3 regions of the Fictibacillus sp. UD genome follow, and region 1 is predicted to be linked to each of the others. Evidence: riboswitches for the same ligand, from Rfam matches in the RefSeq annotation. Region 1 holds a riboswitch; each other region holds the start of a gene.
The links. A riboswitch is a leader RNA that binds a small molecule or an ion and turns the genes downstream of it on or off. The one in region 1 is predicted to bind lysine.

Region 1 (6,223 bases):
AATGAAAACTTGGGTACCATAAGGTTGAGCAAACTATTAGCAACTGTGTAATTTGTAAGATATACTTTGTTTACACTTTGTTATTTAAAAGGAGGGCCAAATAAATGGCTATTGTTAATGCATCAGATCAAACATTTAATACAGAAACGAATGAAGGTTTAGTACTTGCTGACTTTTGGGCACCATGGTGCGGACCTTGTAAAATGATTGCTCCAGTACTTGAAGAAGTAGATCAAGAAATGGAAGAAGTAAAAGTAGTAAAGCTGGACGTTGATGAAAATCAAGAAACAGCTGGTAAATATGGCGTAATGAGCATTCCTACTTTACTAGTATTCAAAGATGGTCAAGTGGTTGACCAAGTTGTAGGTTTCCAGCCTAAAGAAGCTTTAGTAGAGCTTTTAAACAAACATAAGTAAGCAATCTTCAAAAAAGCCCGAACTTCGGGCTTTTTTTTGTGGGATAGATTTCAAGTTTTTTAAAATGCGATTCAATGTAGTTTGAAAGTAGTTGATTTCCGCTCCAGGCAGCTCGCTTTCCACGGGGCGTGCGGTGAGCCTCCTGCCGCTTTGCGCCATTAGGAGTTTCCACCTGTCTAGCTACAGCGGCTAACCCCTCGAGGTCAAAAGTTAAATGGACAACAAGGCAAAGTGCGCTTTGCTAGCCCATTCACCTTTTGCTGGTCGGGGCTGAACGAGCCACTTCCGCTTTTCGGACTGATTGCTCGTACCATAGGAGTCTCGCCACCTTGCGCTCCAATCAACTTGCAAATGAAGAGAGAATTCAATCAAAAGTAACATTTCTTTTGAAAAGAACCATTAAGAGTTGCAGCTAGGCAGGAGATACATAACTGATGAGTTCAGGTGATCAACCGCATACAATCAAGCATTAAAGAAAGAAATCAACTAATATTTCTAAAAGAAAAACCATCGCTTTTGTACTATTTTCTAGGAAATATTGTCGATAAATGAATGTATATGGTAATTTAATCACGAGAGTATAATGATTTACCTCATACATGATATGATTAAAGAAAAGACTGCAATGAAGTTAAAGGGGGGATGACATGACCTCTGTATCGGTAAAACAAAAATTAATGCTGCTTCCTGATCAGCCAGGATGCTACCTCATGAAAAATGAGTTCGGTAAAGTAATCTACGTAGGTAAAGCAAAGGTTTTAAAAAATCGAGTGAAATCTTACTTTTCAGGAACACATGATGGTAAAACACAAAGACTCGTCAGTGAGATCAGAGACTTTGAATATATTGTCACCTCTACTGAGATGGAAGCATTAGTTCTCGAGATGAACCTAATAAAAAAGCATGATCCTCGGTATAATGTCATGCTGAAAGATGATAAAAGCTATCCATATTTAAAAATTACTTCTGAAAAACAGCCAAGACTATTATACACAAGGAAAATAAAAAAAGATGGCGGCAAATATTTTGGACCGTTTGTAAATGCATATGCGGCCCAAGAAACGAAAAAACTGTTAGACCGTATTTTTCCACTAAGAAAATGCGACACGATGCCTAAACGAGTGTGTTTGTACTATCACATTGGTCAATGTTTAGGGCCATGTGTTTACGATATTACAGAACAAGAAAACAAGAAGATGGTAGAAGGTATTGTGAAGTTTCTTAATGGCGGATATCAAGATGTGAAAAACCAGTTATCTGAAAAGATGCTTGAAGCGTCTGAAGCCCTAAATTTTGAAAGAGCAAAAGAACTGCGCGATCAGATTCAGCACATAGAAGCTGTAATGGAAAAGCAGAAGATGATGACAGCAGATCTAGTGGATCGAGACGTGTTTGGCTATCATTTTGATAAAGGCTGGATGTGTGTTCAAGTCTTTTTTATCCGTCAAGGTAAAGTGATTGCTAGGGATATTTCAGTTTTTCCTTTTTACGGAGAGGCTCATGAGGATCTACTTACATTTATCGGTCAGTTTTATCTGCAAAAAAATCATCTGCTGCCTAAAGAAATTCTACTTCCGCAAGAAGTAGACGCTGAACTCGTTTCAGAGCTTCTTCAAGTAAAAGTTCTTCAGCCAAAAAAAGGCCAGAAGAAAGAGCTAGTTGAATTAGCCACTAAAAATGCGACCCTTGCTCTTAACGAAAAATTTGCTTTGATTGAACAGGATGAAGCTAGAACGATAAAAGCAGTAGAGAACCTGGGTGAGAGAATGGGTGTAGCTCCACCATATCGAATAGAAGCGTTTGATAACTCAAATATTCATGGAACAGATCCTGTATCGGCGATGGTGGTTTTTGTAGATGGAAAACCATATAAGAAAGATTATAGAAAATATAAGATCAAATCGGTGGAAGGTCCTGATGATTATGCTTCCATGAAAGAAGTCGTCAGAAGAAGATACACAAGAGTATTAAGGGAAGAAGGGGAACTTCCGAGTTTGATTCTTATTGATGGAGGAAAAGGTCAGATTTCAGCAGCTCAAGATGTTTTAGAAAATGAGCTCAACCTTTTTATACCTGTGGCAGGACTGTCGAAGGATGACAAACATAGAACGTCACAACTATGGATTGGTGATCCTCCAGAAATGATCCACTTGCCGCGAAACAGCCAGGAATTTTATCTTTTGCAACGTATTCAGGATGAAGTGCATCGATTTGCGATATCGTTTCATCGTAAAGTACGTTCTAAAAGTATGTTTGAATCCACATTAGATAACATAGCGGGGATTGGAGATAAAAGAAAGAAGATGCTTCTTCGCCATTTTGGTTCGCTGAAAAAACTAAAGGAAGCGTCTGTCGAAGAGATACAAGAAGCTGGAGTGCCTAAACCTGTTGCTGAACTCATTACAAAAGCCTTTTTATCAAATGAGTAGTTGCAGTTGAAGAATAACTTTGTTAAAATGAATCCAACTTTATAAATAATGCCATGCTTCGAATGAAGTGATGGTAGAGGAGCAGGAACCAATAGTAGACCATCTGAAGAGAAGAAGCTCTTAAGATGATGGAGGAAAGGGGATTCTTGCCGAAGTGTAAAAGGACTTCTAGCCTTTTATGCTGGACCTGTATTGAATAAATACAGAGCTGTCACACAAGTCCCCCCAGGATTTGTGTGGAGGACTATCTCACTAGGGGAAACAAACTTGGCTTGCTGCGGATAATAGCAACAATAAGGTTTTTTCCTTATTGTTGCTTTTTTTGTTTTTACTTTCAGAATAATATAACTTTTCCCGCATGTTCGATTATCTGGTGAAAGTTATTGTTGAAAGTATTAGTGCAACTAAGTAGACGTGAATAGATTGAACGTCAACAAAGTTTTCTATTAAAAGAGATAGATTATTACAACAAGAAGGGAATTAGAGAATCATGGGGAGAATCGTACAAAAATTTGGCGGTACAAGTGTTGGTTCAGTTGAGCGGATACAAAATGTTGCAAAACGGATCATCCATGAAGTTGATGGCGGGAATGAAGTCGTTGTTGTCGTATCTGCAATGGGTAAAACAACAGATGAGCTTGTAAGACTGGCTGGAGAAATCAATCGTAATCCTTCCAAGCGTGAAATGGATATGCTTCTTACTACAGGAGAACAAGTTACGATTGCACTATTAACGATGGCTCTTCATCATGAAGGATACAAAGCTCAATCCTTAACAGGCTGGCAAGCTGGAATTCAAACAGAAAATGCTTTTTCGAATGCTAGGATACTAGACATTGATTCCGAAAGAATAAACGGTTTGCTAAAGGAAGGAAACATTGTTGTTGTAGCTGGTTTCCAAGGGCTGATCCCTGAGACAAAAGATATAGCTACTCTTGGAAGAGGCGGATCGGACACTACAGCCGTTGCATTAGCAGCAGCATTGAAAGCTGACCGATGTGATATCTATACAGATGTTACTGGCGTTTATACGACCGATCCTCGAGTAGTAAAATCAGCAAGAAAAATACCTTCTATCTCTTATGATGAGATGCTGGAAATGGCGAACCTTGGAGCAGGAGTTCTGCACCCTAGAGCAGTAGAGTTCGCAAAAAACTATTCCATTACGTTAGAAGTTAGATCGAGTATGAGTGAAGAACGCGGAACGTTAGTAGAGGAGGAAGCATCAATGGAACAAAACTTAATGGTAAGAGGTTTGGCATTTGAAGGGAATATAACGAAAATCACAGTTTCAGCGATTCCTAATGAGATCCATGCATTAGCGGAACTGTTTACAATACTTGCTTCAAACGGAATTAATGTAGATATTATCATTCAAAATGTATTAAATGAAGAAAAAACAAATATTTCATTTTCGATAGAATCGAGCTCTTTATCAGAAACACAAGAAGTACTTGCTGCTCATCAAGAACAATTAGGATTTGAATCCATCAGTTATGAAGGGGAGCTTGCTAAAGTTTCTATTGTAGGATCAGGAATGATTTCTAATCCTGGTGTAGCTGCTAAAATGTTTAAAGCTTTGTCAGATAAAGATATTATGATTAAGATGGTAAGCACATCAGAAATTAAGGTTTCAACCGTTGTTAAACAACAAGATATGATTAAGTCAATTGAAACGCTGCATGATGTATTTGAATTGGATGCACGTGTTCCAGTACAGAACACGTAATGAAAACAATCAAAAAGCCGGCTTATGCCGGCTTTTGTGTTATTCGATCGTATCTTTTTTATCCCATTGAACGGTGATGGAAACTTTGTTCCGTTTAACAGATTCTAATGCTTCGGTCGTACATTTTTTTTGCAGCTGGACTTGTTCTGCCAGAAAACCTGCTTCTAAGCTAAACGTTTGGTGACTGAAATTCTCGATTCGCTGCTCAATGAGAACAGAGTGTAAAGAGAACAGCATTTCTGTTTTTGATGCTTCAATCATTTCAAGATTACCCCAGCCTGCTTCAATAAAAAATGCATGTACTTCTTCCATCGTATGTAAAGGATATTTTCTGGCTAAGTGTCTTCCTGCCCAATATAGAATATTTCGTTCTTGTTTACCGAGAAGTTCAGGCAACAAATCGCTTCGAAGGATTTCATACCCAAAAGCTGAAACAGAAAGCTGTTCTACAGGGGTGTTATCATCCTTTGTTTTTTGTTTAAACATTCTGCATCCCTTCTTTCTATTTTTATTATAACGGGAATGCTGTTTAAACTCTAGAGCAACTATCGGTATTTGTCGAAAATCTTAGCAGGAAAAAACGTTGATTTATCAATAAAATTTACGCATTAAGTTGTTAGCGTTTTCTTGACGGTGTCAAACGATGGGAGTAAAATGGACATGTTGCTAGTTAATTAAACTAATTGTTTAACACTCATCCTCTAAAAGAGGAAACTTAAAACGCTTACATGTGGAGAGGAACAAAGATTAGCAGCCAGAGAGAGGCTAAATTTGAAGGGGGCAAGAAAATGGCTGGCAGTAGAGATTTTATTAACAGAAGAATTCATTCATTATTAGGAGTAATTCCGATCGGGCTTTTTCTCGTTCAGCATTTAGTTGTAAACCATTTTGCAACAAGGGATGCTGAAGCATTTAACAAAGCGGCGCACTTTATGGAAAGTTTACCGTTTCGTATTTTCCTAGAAACGTTTGTTATCTATTTACCACTTTTGTTTCATGCAGTGTTTGGACTTTACATTACGTTCCAAGCAAAAAATAACGTTACCCGTTATGGCTATTTCCGAAATGCGATGTTCCTTGTTCAGCGTGTAACAGGTGTGATCACATTGATTTTTATCGCTTGGCACGTTTGGGAAACACGCGTACAAGCTGCATTGGGACAAGAAGTAAACTTCAATATGATGGCAGATATATTAAGTTCTCCATTCATGGTTGCCTTCTATCTTGTAGGTGTTTTATCTGCGGTATTCCATTTTGCTAACGGATTATGGTCGTTCTTTGTCAGCTGGGGCCTTACAGTTTCGCCTCGTTCACAGAAAATTTCAACATACGTAACAATGGCTGTATTCGTAGCTCTTGCTATTGTTAGCGTTAGAACAATCTTTGCATTCATTTAAAAGGGGTGAGACAAATTGAGTAATCAAAAAATTATTGTTGTTGGCGGAGGTCTCGCCGGATTAATGGCTACAATTAAAGCAGCTGAAGCTGGTGTTAATGTTGACCTCTTCTCAGTAGTTCCAGTAAAACGTTCGCATTCTGTTTGTGCTCAAGGTGGTATAAACGGTGCTGTAAATACAAAAGGTGAAGGAGATTCACCGTGGGAGCATTTTGATGACTCTGTTTACGGAGGAGACTTCTTAGCAAACCAG
Region 2 (6,223 bases), 370 kb from region 1:
AGGGTCTCCACCTTGAGCTACGAAACCAGGGATAACACGGTGGAACGTTACACCGTTATAAAACCCTTCGTTTGCAAGTTTTTCAAAGTTTTCTACTGTTCCAGGTGCTTCTTCTTGGAACAAATCAAAAAGTATTTTTTCGCCATTTTCAAATTCAATCGAACCTTTTTTCATAAAAAACAGGCCTCCTTCAACTTCATTACAACTACCATTGTACGGTTAAATGACTGCTCCGTAAACTAATTTACACAAAAACATTTGTTTTTAATGGGACATCATTCTTAATGAGGTCTTCATATGTTTCCCGTTTCACTACAAGTTGTTCCTCGCCGTTCTCTACAAACACAACGGCAGGTCGTTGAATGCGGTTATAATTGCTCGCCATGCTGTATCCATATGCTCCGGTACATGATACTGCTAAATAATCGTTATCCGTTACTTTCGGCAGCTCGATATCCCAGATCAGCATATCTCCGCTCTCACAGCATTTGCCTGCGATGGATACGGTTTGTGCAGGCTTTTCGTTCATTTTGTTTGCGACATAAGCTTCATATTTTGCCTGATAGAGTGCAGGGCGAATGTTATCGGTCATTCCGCCGTCAACAGAAACATAATGTCTAACACCTTCAATCTCTTTTTGCGATCCGATTGAATAGATCGTTGTTCCTGCGTCACCTACAAGGGACCGGCCTGGTTCAATCCACAACTCAGGTAAACCTCTTCCTTCAAAACGGTTCATCTGTTTGCTCACTTCTTCAATCATAGCCGTGACATACTGTTCTGGTGCAAGCGGTGTGTCTTCAGAAGTATATTGAATACCAAAACCTCCACCAAGGTTAACGACTTCTGGAAAATAGTTGAAGCTCTCTTCCCATTTCTTAAAGTGCCCAAATAACTTCTCGATCGCTAAAGTAAAACCATCTGTTTCAAAGATTTGAGAACCGATATGACAATGAACCCCTAATACTTGAAAACCTTCATAATCAAGAACTTCCTGCAGCGCCTTATCAGCTTGGCCGTTCCCTAAATCAAAACCAAATTTAGAATCCTCCTGGCCGGTAATGATGTAATCATGTGTATGTGCCTCAATTCCTGGAGTGAGCCGCAATAAAATATTCACTTTTTTATTGAGTTTGCTGCTTAACATTTTTAGTAATGAGATCTCAAAAAAGTTGTCAACTACAATACATCCTACTCCAGCATTAAGTGCAAACTCTAACTCTTCATAGCTTTTATTGTTACCATGGAAATGAATTCTTTCTGCTGGAAACTCTGCTTGAAGGGCTGTGTAAAGCTCTCCGCCTGAAACTACATCTAGACTTAATCCTTCTTGTTCGATCAGCTGAAACATGGCGATGGAAGAGAACGCTTTAGATGCGTACGCGACTTGGTAGCCCACACCTTTTTCTTCGAATGCTCTCTTAAAACCTCTTGCTCTATTCTTTATCAAAGATACATCGTACAGATAAAGTGGTGTTCCGTATTTTTTTGCAAGTTCAACCGTATCTGTACCACCTATCCATAGATGATGATTTTGTCCGATCTGTGCTGTACCGTGTAAATTCACAAAAAATCCCCTCTCGTTGTTGATAGAGAATTCAATCCCGACAAATACAAAAGACAGCCGCAACTAAGGCAGGCTGTCATAACCGTACCCTCATGTCGGAATAGCTCTCCACTACTGCTGTAGTGACAGTCCGTTGCTTCTTCAGCAGCGGCCCAGCATAAAAAGAGATGGAGCTCTTTTTACACTTCGGCAAATTGACCTTTCAACATATTTCATCGTCATCCACAAACTCCATATGCTACTCATTCGTTTTGCGCCTCTACCTCATATGAGGCATATATAATTAGTTATGAATTTAACACAATTTTCAACAATCAGCAAGGGACAGATTAATTAGTTGGCTGTTTTTTTGTGTTTTGCGGATGCACGATGCTCGGTCGCACTTTAGAGAGCGGAACGGCTATCCGAATGACAATCTGCAGAAACGCTTTCGGATTAAACGGTAAGAGCGGCCATAAGTATGGTGTGTTCAAGTTCTTAATGGTTGCCATGTATAAAATCATAATCGTAAACCCGATTACAAACCCCGGAACTTTAAAGAGCATCACCATTGCAATTAAGAAGAGCCGCAGCACTTTATTGGCGATACTGAGCTCGTAGCTTGGAGTTGAGAACGATCCGATCGCAGCAATTGCTACATACAAGATAACTTCTGGAACGAACAAGCCAACGTCAATCGCAATCTGGCCGATCAATACTGCTGCGATCAGACCCATAGCGGTGGAAAGGGCACTAGGTGTATGAATGGCTGCAAGCCTCAAGATATCAATTCCAATTTCCGCAAAGATGATCTGTAAAAATAATGGAATGTTGGTTGTTTTATTTGGTCCGATAAAATCAATAAAAGGCGGCAGCAGTTCTTTTTCCATTGAAAACAAAAGCCACATCGGAACTAAAAAGACAGAAGCGAGCATCCCAGTAAAACGTGTCCATCTTAAAAAAGCACCGATAAATGGAGTCTGCCTATACTCTTCTGCATGCTGAACATGATGAAAGAGTGTCGTAGGGGTAATAATAACGCTCGGAGATGTATCCGTGATAATCAATACATGCCCTTCCATTAAATGCTGAGCTGCAACGTCAGGCCGCTCTGTATACCGGACTAAGGGAAACGGATTCCAGCCTTGTTTAACAATAAATTCTTCGATCGTTTTATCAGCCATCGGTATGCCATCAATGTCTATAGAGCTGAGTTCTTTTCTGATCAGATCAACGAGTCCTGGATCTGCAACGTCCTGTATATAAGAAAGACATACATCGGTTTTAGACCTTTCTCCAACTTGCATAATTTCGTGTCTTAAACGCTCATCTCGAATACGTCTTCTTGTAAGAGCAGTGTTGATGATGATGTTCTCCGTATATCCGTCGCGGGCACCTCTTACAACTTTCTCGATATCCGGTTCTTCAGGAGACCTACCAGGGTAGCTCCTTACGTCAACAACAAAGGCTTCTTCCTCACCGTCAACAAAGATAACGATTAATCCTGACAGCATCCTGTCTACGGCTTCATCTAATGATTTTGTTAGCTCCACTTGCTGGTGAGCCAAATGATTATGTACAAGGTCTTTTACTTTGCCTGGTGACCTATGACCATGATCCATATCCATAAGCTCACGATAGATCATAATGATGAACTCACTATCACAAAGACCTGTACAATAATAAAGCTGCAGTTCTTTTTTTAGAACAAAAATCTTTCTGACCCCAACATCGAAACTTACGCCGATGCCAAGACGTTCTTTTAAGAACTTTTCTGTGTCATGAATATTCTTACTGATCGGAGTCTTATTTTTGGCGTTTCCCACTTGATTCGCTCCTTTCTAAAATGAGTTTAATGGCTTTAACTGTAATCGGAGCCCCTTTTTCGACAGCATCGAAGCCTGACATTTTACCAATGTCTCCTATTCCAACCACAAAGGGAAGATTTAGTTCATCGAGTATATACACGGTATCGCCATTAATTCTTCCAGTTTCTAAATCTGGCACCCCGCTCTTATCAATGCCAAACTCTGTGAGTTCACCATATCTGTCCATTGAGCAATGTACCTTCGTCCACTCAGCGAAATGAGTCTTTGAAGCCACAGCTACTGCACCGATAACATCTATGTCTTTTTGCTGATGAATGTATCTCATTGCATGTTCTCCAGGACCTTCTCCCTTAAAACCACAGTCATCGAACATCACAAGTACAGGATCATTAGGTGTTGTTCGGATCATTTCTACTAGTTCTTCTCCGCTCTTTTTGGATGGATTTCCCCATGATTGCGAAATACAGCGGCCGCCAACTTGTTTAGCAGCATGTTCTACAACCCGCAATGCATACAGATCTCCATCTGTTATGAAAATGACCCGTTTTTTCACCATAGAATCACCCCTTTGGTTCAAAAATGACTGCTACTAAAAAACCAAACAAAATGGCAGAAGAAATACCTGCAGATGTTAACTCAAAAATACCCATCGCTATTCCGATAAAACCATGTTCGTCAGCTGCTGCCATCGCACCATGAAGAAGTGAGTGACCAAAGCTTGTAATCGGAACGGTAGCACCCGCTCCTGCAAACTTGATTAAGTTATCATAGATTCCGAAAGCATCAAGACCTGCTCCTATCACTACAAACGAAGTGGTAACATGCGCTGGTGTTAATTTCAAAACATCCATCATCAATTGACCGACGACACAAATGGCGCCTCCTATTACAAATGCCCAGAAAAATTCCATCTTATTGTCCTCCTTCCGCCCGCTCTAAAACAACGCCATGAGCAACCGTTGGAATACTTTCTTTTTGCTGAACCATAACAGGGTTTAAAAGTGCTCCTGTCGCTACCATAAGAACTTTCTTTAAATTCCCTTTTCGGATCTCATCCAGGATGTACCCATAAGTGACAACCGCTGAGCATGCACAGCCGCTTCCTCCAGCGAACACCTGCTGACCGGAACGATAAATCATCAGCCCGCAATCGCGATGATTATCAGAAACATCATAGCCCTGTTCTTTTAACAGCATTTTTACGATTGGCGCACCCACACCTGAAAGGTCTCCTGTAGCGATTAAGTCATACTCATTTGGTTCAACATTCATCTCTTTAAAATGAGCAGCGATTGTATCCGCTGCTGCAGGTGCCATCGCAGAACCCATATCAAAAGGGTCTTTTATTCCTAAGTCCACAACTTTTCCGACTGTTGCTGATGTAATCTTAATATCAGAAACCTCTTTACTGACAAGAGCCGCACCTGCACCTGTAACGGTAAACGTAGCCGTATCTGGTTTTTGTCCGCCATATTCAGTTGGGTATCTAAACTGTCTTTCGGCTGTAGCGTTGTGCGAACTAACGGCTGCCACAACTCTGTTTGCGTAACCGCCATCTACCAATGCTGCGCCTAACGCTAGAGACTCCATAGAAGTTGAGCAAGCTCCAAATACGCCTAAGAAGGGGATACCATTCCCTCGAGCTGTATAGTTGGATGAAACGATCTGGTTAAGCAGATCACCTGCCAATAAAAAATTGATATCTTCAGGCTTCATCTTTACTTTCTGTAAACAAGCATTGATCGCGTCTTCCATCAGCTGCCTTTCAGCAAGCTCCCAATTCTTTTGCCCGCAATGAAGGTTGTTATATGTTTTATCAAAGTAACTGCCTAATGGACCTTCACTTTCCATCGGACCAACGGCAGTTCCTGCTGCATTCAGATACACATTATTCGCAAATTTCCACGTCTGTCTTCCTAATAAATTCATGCTTTCACTCCTTATGTCAAATGCTGAAAGATGTAGCGGATCATGCCAAAAACGTAGGCAGACACAGCCCCGAAAACGATAACTGCTCCTGCAAGTTTAAACAGATTTGTAGCCACTCCAAGTACAAGACCTTCACTCTTATGTTCTAGTGCAGCACTCGTTACAGCATTCGCAAAACCAGTTACTGGCACTACTGAACCTGCTCCAGCAAACTGACCGATCTTATCATAAACACCTAATCCTGTTAAAAGAGCTGCAATTAAAATGAGCGTTGCTACGGTTGGGTTGCCGGCCGTTTCTTGTGAGAAATTAAAAAATTCAATATAAAAGTTTTGAATCGCTTGACCAATTACACAGATTAACCCGCCTACTAAAAATGCTTTTAAACAATTTAAAACGTAAGGAGGTTTAGGCTGAATCGGTTTGATTTTTTTTGCATATGCTTGCTGTTCTTCTTTTGTTGCCATAAATCACTCACATCCTTAGTGGTTAATGTAATACATCCAATGAAACAAAGATCCTGAAATTTTACCTAATACAATCGCCATTAATATGATGATGATCTTCTCACCGAATCCTACTCTTTTTGCAAGAATCGGAAGTACGTTCAAGACTTCAGTTAAAGCAGCTGCAAGCATCCCTACAAAAATTCCTGCTAACAGGCCTATTGGAACGAGGAAGAATGCTGGAAATGTAATTGAAGCGTTTCTTAAGTTCATCCAGCCACCAATTACCGCTCCTAATATAATGCTTAATTCATAACCTCTGATGTACCGATATGTTTTTGAAAGCTGCATCAGTCTTGGTACGATTCCTAATACCGTTATCAGCGCAACGAGACCAGAACCAACTGTTATTCCTCCGCCAAATCCAATAAAAGCAACCAGTATGACTTTAATTCCCATTGATCTTTTTCTCG
Region 3 (6,223 bases), on a different contig from region 1:
CGGCAAGTACTGGCAACATCAGTTCGATGTTAGTGGAAGCTGAAATTTCTGCTGCAATCGGAAGCATAACTCCGAACGTTCCCCAAGACGTACCTGTCGCAAAAGCCATTAGACCTGACAGTACAAATAGAACGAACGGAAGATAAGCTAAGTTCATATGCTGATCAACCAATCCAGCGAGGTATTTCCCTGTTCCAAGGCTATCTATAATGGAGATAATCGTCCAAGCAAAAAGTAAGATCGTTACTGCACCAATCATGGATTGAACACCGCGACCAAGACCTTTTCCTAGTGAGGCCGCACCCATTTTTTTAGGCAAGAAGAACAGAATGGCTGCAGTTAATCCAATCAAACCTCCATAAACTAATGACTTTGGTACATCTGTATTTTCAAAGATAGATAAAAGTGTAACAGCCGTTGGTTCTTCTAGGCCTTTTACATTTTGAATGCCTGTATAGATCATGAATCCAACCGTTGAAACAATCAAAAGAACGATCGGCCAAACAAGATCTCCAACTTTCCCTTTATCGCTTTCTTCAAGCTTGATTCCTTCACCGATTGCTGCTTTTTTCTCTGGATCAATGACTTCGCCTGTTGAAAAAGCACGTTCTTCATGTCTTCTCATCGGTCCAAAATCAAGTTGAAAATAAGCAACCGCAAACACAAGAATAAGTGCAAAAACTGCATAAAAATTCATAGGGATCATTTGAATAAAAGCACTGAACGCAGACATGTTTGTGATCTCATGTGTAGCAAAAATCGTGCCGATAATCCCGATAATGTAAGCTCCCCAACTAGACACTGGTGAGATTACACATACAGGAGCAGCAGTCGAATCTAAATAATAAGCGAGTTTCGCCCTTGAAATACGGTGGCGATCTGTAATCGGTCTGCTTACATTTCCTACAGCAAGTGAATTAAAGTAATCATCAATAAAAATAACTAGTCCAAAAACAACCGTTAAAAGCTGTGCACCTCTTCTTGTTTTCACTCTGGAAATCGCCCACTCACCAAAAGCTCGGCTTCCTCCAGCTAAAGAGATAATGCTCGTCATCATTCCTAAGATCAATAGAAACAGCAGGATATACACATTCCATTCATTTAGTGCTCCGTCAGCAACGAAATGCCCTTTTACAATCGTTCCAATTTCCTTTAACGTAGCACCAATATTAAAATCGTGAAGCAATAGTGCTCCCGCTACAATTCCAGCCCCTAAAGAGATCAATACTCTTCGTGTTAAAACAACCATTAAAATGGCCAAAACGGGCGGTATTAATGAATAAATCGAATTCTCAAATTCCATGATGTTCCTCCTTCTTTTCATTAGCCATCGATTTTTGAGGAGTGTTTACAGGACGTTGAGGAAAAAAAGACAAAATAAAAAGCGATTAATAGACAAGGAAATAACCTGCTATCAATCACTTAAGTAATTTATGGTTTTCCTCATCGATCAGTAGTCCTCCACTGCTTTTAATTCCCAAGCAGTGACAGTTTTACACTTTTTCAGTGTAAACCCAGCAAAAGTGAACAGACGGTTTACATTTTGCTTCGGCGGAAGTTCCTTTTCTTTTTCTTCACAGACGTCACTCTCTGAAAAAGTACTTATAAAATCCGCTCCTCTACCCCATCGGTGATAGGCTTAAAGACATATAAAATTTTAAATTCAATTCTCATTATAACAAAGTTGAATAAATGGTCAACCCAAATGAATGCTGTTAAATTCAGGAATCTCCTACTCTGCCGCTTCCTCATCACCCGATTCTTCTGACGAGTTCTCTTCAGGGATATCCAGCTCATTATCGTCTTTAGGCTTTTCCTTTAAATCAGGAGTGATCGGAACAGTAGGCTGAATCGGATCTCCGGACTGATTGTAGTATACAGGTACCTCTCCTTTTATAAACTGAGCTGTGATCTTAATCGGTCTTTTTACAACCGTTGTTTCCGTTGCAAAAGGAATAACAATCCTCGTTTTGACAGTTACCACAATATCAATATTAATCCATGTATTATTGATACCGGAATTTTCGATTTTTTCTTCAATATCCGTGTTTGCTTCACCAATGAGCATGAATTTAATTGGAATTTTAGGACCTAAGTTTGCTAGTAAGGAGTTTCTCGTTGCTTGCCCTAGCGGAATTTCCATAATGACACCTGGTTCATTTTTATATGCTGTTATCCCTAATTCATCGTTGCTTATTACTTCATGTGCTTTACCTTCTTCAATTTCCTTGAGGTATTTTTGAACCACTTTCTGTGATTGATTGGCAACCCTGTTAACTACGCTCTGATTAATGCCGGCAAACACGACATTTCCTTCCGTATCGGTCTTGTATTCAATAATATCATCCATCTCTGAAGGACCTAATATTTCATTATCGATCGCTTCACTTATCGCTAGTGCTGCTATTTCTTCCGTCTTCTTTTGAGCGATGAGCATAAGCGTAGGTTCAATGCCTCTGTTCACAAGCCAAAGTCCTTGTATGGTTATAAAAGTAAAAAGAATAAATGAGATCAGGAGTACAAACCGGAATGGAAGCGGCCCTTTTCGGAGTTTCATTTTTCGACGTTTAAGCAAAAGGTAACCCCCTTTATCTACATATACATATGTATGCAGACAAGAGGGGGGCTCATTCAAACTTTATGGTTTAATTTTTTTCGTACACAACGAAGTCATGTGCATATTTGTTTTTTTCATCAACGATTCCTGCCTTGCGTGAGACTTCACGCCACTCATCTCGAATGATTTCTGGAAAGTAAGTATCCGCTTCAAAGGTATGGTGAATCTCAGTCACATATAGGCGGTCAGCTACAGGCATAAACAATTTAAAAATCTCCGTTCCACCGATTACACACAATTCTTCGGCGTCTTTCTTCAATACATCGTCTACCGAATGTACAATCGTTGTTCCTTCAGCTTGATAATTGTCATCTCTCGTTACCACTATATTTTCGCGGCCAGGCAAAGGCTTGCCGATCGATTCGTACGTTTTACGACCCATGACGATTGGTTTCCCCATCGTTACATTCTTAAAATGCTTAAGGTCGTTTGGCAAATACCAGGGTAGATCATTGTCTTTACCAATGGCCCGGTTCTCATCCATTGCAACAACAAAAGAAATCATACGCTCACCACGCCTTTGATATGAGGATGTGCTTCATAGTCAACCAGTTCAAAGTCATCATAAGTAAAATCAAAAATGTTCGCCACATTCGGGTTCAACTTCATTTTAGGAAGCGGCTTCGGATCACGGGTCAACTGCAGCTCTACTTGTTCGAGGTGATTTGTGTAGATATGTGCATCACCAACCGTATGAACGAACTCGCCTGGCTTAAGACCAGTTACTTGGGCTACCATCATTGTAAGTAGTGCATAAGACGCGATATTAAAAGGCACACCTAGGAAGCTGTCAGCTGAGCGCTGATAGAGCTGACAAGATAGCTTGCCATCAGCTACATAAAACTGAAACAGCAAGTGACAAGGCGGGAGTGCCATATTCGGTACATCAGAAGGATTCCATGCAGACACAATCAAGCGTCTTGAATCAGGATTCTTCTTAATGTCTTCAATAACGTTTGTGATTTGGTCGATGGTCTCACCGTTTGGAGCAGCCCATGAACGCCACTGGTGACCGTAAACTGGACCAAGATTTCCGTCCTCATCTGCCCACTCATCCCAAATCCGAACACCATTTTCTTTTAAATAAGCAATATTTGTATCACCTTTTAAGAACCAAAGCAATTCATGAATGATAGATTTCAAATGAAGTTTTTTTGTTGTAACAAGCGGAAAACCTTCCTCTAAATCAAATCTCATCTGACGGCCAAATACAGATACCGTGCCAGTGCCTGTCCGATCTTCTTTTTTCGTACCGTTATGTAAGATATCTTGAAGAAAATCCAAGTATTGTTTCATCCCTCATCGCCTCCTCTTTTTCTTTTAATCGTATCATATCCGACTCCCTTTTTGTTCATGAAAAAGCCATAAAAATAGCTTCAACACCTAACACTTTTTCCCTTATATACACATAAAAATAATAATGAAGAAAGGAGTGGAAGCATGTTAGAGATGAACCCGATCTTAATAGAAGGACATCCATTTACCGCTGTCACCCTTCGTTTGCCAAAAACAAATTTTATGGCTGTGTTTAACGATAATGGATATATCATGTGTGGAGCACTAGATGTAGCTTTGTTGAATGAAAAATTAGCAGACCGTAAAATTATTGCAGGGCGCGCTGTAGGCGTCAGAACGATCGAACAGCTGCTGGATGCACCTTTAGAATCAATTACACTTGAAGCAAGGGAAAAAGGTATTGAAGTTGGTATGCAAGGGCGAAAAGCACTTTTAAAGATGCTTTAATGATAAAAAAACTGCGCTATAAGCCGCGCAGTTTTCTTTATATCTTAAAACGATCTCTTGTGATCTTTAATGATATTAGATTAATACATAACACGAGGGTAAGAAACTGGATACGTTTCGAATTGTTCGTAAATATGTAGACGAAAAGCAAGTAAACGCCACTCACGACAAAGGCAACCTGTAAGCAGTACATCATCTGAATCAATTTTTTATAATCCAAAGTGATCCCCACTTTCTTTATCCAGCTTAACTGATTTAATTCACCCTATTAGTATATCAGTCCATTTAAAAAATTGAATCGTTTACCATCTTTTGAAAACAATTTGTAATATTAGGAAAAGGTTAAAACAAGTCCAATTGTCTTGGCGCTAGGAAATCATAATGAATATCTAATAATTCGATCATCTGTTTTGCATTGTCAGCAGCATCTCCACCCGAGTTATTGTTAAATAGGATGGTAAGATTCTTTGTCTCTGATGCAAGCTTCTGAATCCGTTCTTTCCATTCATTTAGTTCGGCATCATTATATCGATAAAGATAACGGACTTCTCTCCAATTCGGCTGCCCTTGGTTGTTCCATCCATATACATTTCTGCCGTGCATACGTACGAGTGTTTTTTCTTGTGCATGCATAACAATAGGTATAGAGCCTGTCCCGGCTTGGGGTTCGTCGCAAACCGTATGAATCCATCCTTCTTCTTTTATAAAACTCAGCGTTTTCTCTGTCATTTCCTCGCTAAACCATGTTTGATTCCGAAACTCTAAAGCGACGGGGATGTCTCCCATCATTTCTTTCGCATACCGAAGCATCTGAACATTTTCCTTCTTACAATCAAACCATGGCGGATATTGAAAAAGAACCATCTCAAGCTTCCCTGACGAGATGACAGGCTGAATGGACAAGACGAAAGCTTCAAACATTTCTTTAACTGAATCAAACGGTAATTTGCCTCTCGAATGACCTGTCATGCCTTGATAGGCTTTCACAACGAAGGAAAAGTCGTTCGGAGTGGCTGTAACCCACTTTTCATAATTCTTTATAGGCTGAACTGCATAAAAGGAAGAATCGACCTCAACAACAGGAAAATGGCCGCTGTAGACAGCAAGCTTATCTCTTGCAGGGGTACCATCTGGATATAGAGAATCGTGATCTCCCCAACCTGTAACACCGATCTTAATCATTCTTAGAAGTCACCTGCCTATACGTGATTACAATCTATTTAATCCTTTTGATTGGACAAAGTCTTTCATATACGTACGTTTTGGAGTCCCCATAGATGCTGTAATCTGTGTAACCCAGCCTTCCGTACGTTTTCCTCCCGTGCGCTTCGTATAGTACTCAGATGTTTTATTTTCATACTGTTTTAACAGATTTTCCGTTTCTTCTTTACTTTGATAGCTGTCTTTATGAAAAACAGCTTGAATTGGTAAACGTGGCTTTTTCCCAGGCTCTGCATCAGGATAACCGACTGCTACTCCAAAGAGCGGAAGAACGTGTTCAGGACATCCTAACAAATCTGAAACTTCCTTCAGAGAATTACGGATGCCTCCAATATAAACGATACCGAGTCCAAGTGATTCAGCAGCTACCGATAGATTTTGAGCAGCGAGTGCAGCATCTACGCTTCCTACAATAAAAGCTTCTGTTGATTCAATGGTTTCTTTAATCTCTGTTTCTTTCATTTCAGCCGCAATCTTATGACGATTGTAATCTATGCAAAAGACAAAGAAATAACCGTTATCGGCTACATAAGACTGATTGCCAGCAAGCTCAGCCAGTTTTTCTTTCTTTTCCCTGTCCTCTATACCAATAATCGTACAAACTTGCTGATAGCTCGATGTAGAAGCAGATTGGGCGCATTT

Region 2: another riboswitch for lysine. It lies ahead of lysA (diaminopimelate decarboxylase); the one in region 1 lies ahead of P8610_RS01125 (aspartate kinase).
Region 3: another riboswitch for lysine. It lies ahead of P8610_RS09800 (Na+/H+ antiporter NhaC family protein); the one in region 1 lies ahead of P8610_RS01125 (aspartate kinase).

Annotation. Positions count from the first base shown of each region.
Region 1 is NZ_JARUHH010000001.1:217,566-223,788, forward strand. It holds gene trxA (thioredoxin) at 105-416, shown strand; gene uvrC (excinuclease ABC subunit UvrC) at 1,064-2,845, shown strand; lysine riboswitch at 2,912-3,100, shown strand; gene P8610_RS01125 (aspartate kinase) at 3,336-4,574, shown strand; gene P8610_RS01130 (YslB family protein) at 4,614-5,060, opposite strand; gene P8610_RS01135 (succinate dehydrogenase cytochrome b558 subunit) at 5,363-5,971, shown strand; gene sdhA (succinate dehydrogenase flavoprotein subunit) at 5,987-6,223, shown strand, end outside.
Region 2 is NZ_JARUHH010000001.1:583,939-590,161, reverse strand. It holds gene P8610_RS03070 (peptidylprolyl isomerase) at 1-174, opposite strand, end outside; gene lysA (diaminopimelate decarboxylase) at 245-1,567, opposite strand; lysine riboswitch at 1,661-1,837, opposite strand; gene P8610_RS03060 (spore germination protein) at 1,897-3,372, opposite strand; gene P8610_RS03055 (stage V sporulation protein AE) at 3,353-3,931, opposite strand; gene spoVAE (stage V sporulation protein AE) at 3,936-4,286, opposite strand; gene spoVAD (stage V sporulation protein AD) at 4,288-5,304, opposite strand; gene spoVAC (stage V sporulation protein AC) at 5,316-5,771, opposite strand; gene P8610_RS03035 (stage V sporulation protein AB) at 5,787-6,209, opposite strand; gene P8610_RS03030 (stage V sporulation protein AA) at 6,199-6,223, opposite strand, start outside.
Region 3 is NZ_JARUHH010000004.1:335,549-341,771, reverse strand. It holds gene P8610_RS09800 (Na+/H+ antiporter NhaC family protein) at 1-1,303, opposite strand, end outside; lysine riboswitch at 1,447-1,630, opposite strand; gene yunB (sporulation protein YunB) at 1,733-2,575, opposite strand; gene P8610_RS09790 (dihydrofolate reductase) at 2,646-3,122, opposite strand; gene P8610_RS09785 (thymidylate synthase) at 3,119-3,913, opposite strand; gene P8610_RS09780 (YunC family protein) at 4,058-4,360, shown strand; gene P8610_RS09775 (DUF72 domain-containing protein) at 4,703-5,542, opposite strand; gene nfsA (oxygen-insensitive NADPH nitroreductase) at 5,570-6,223, opposite strand, start outside.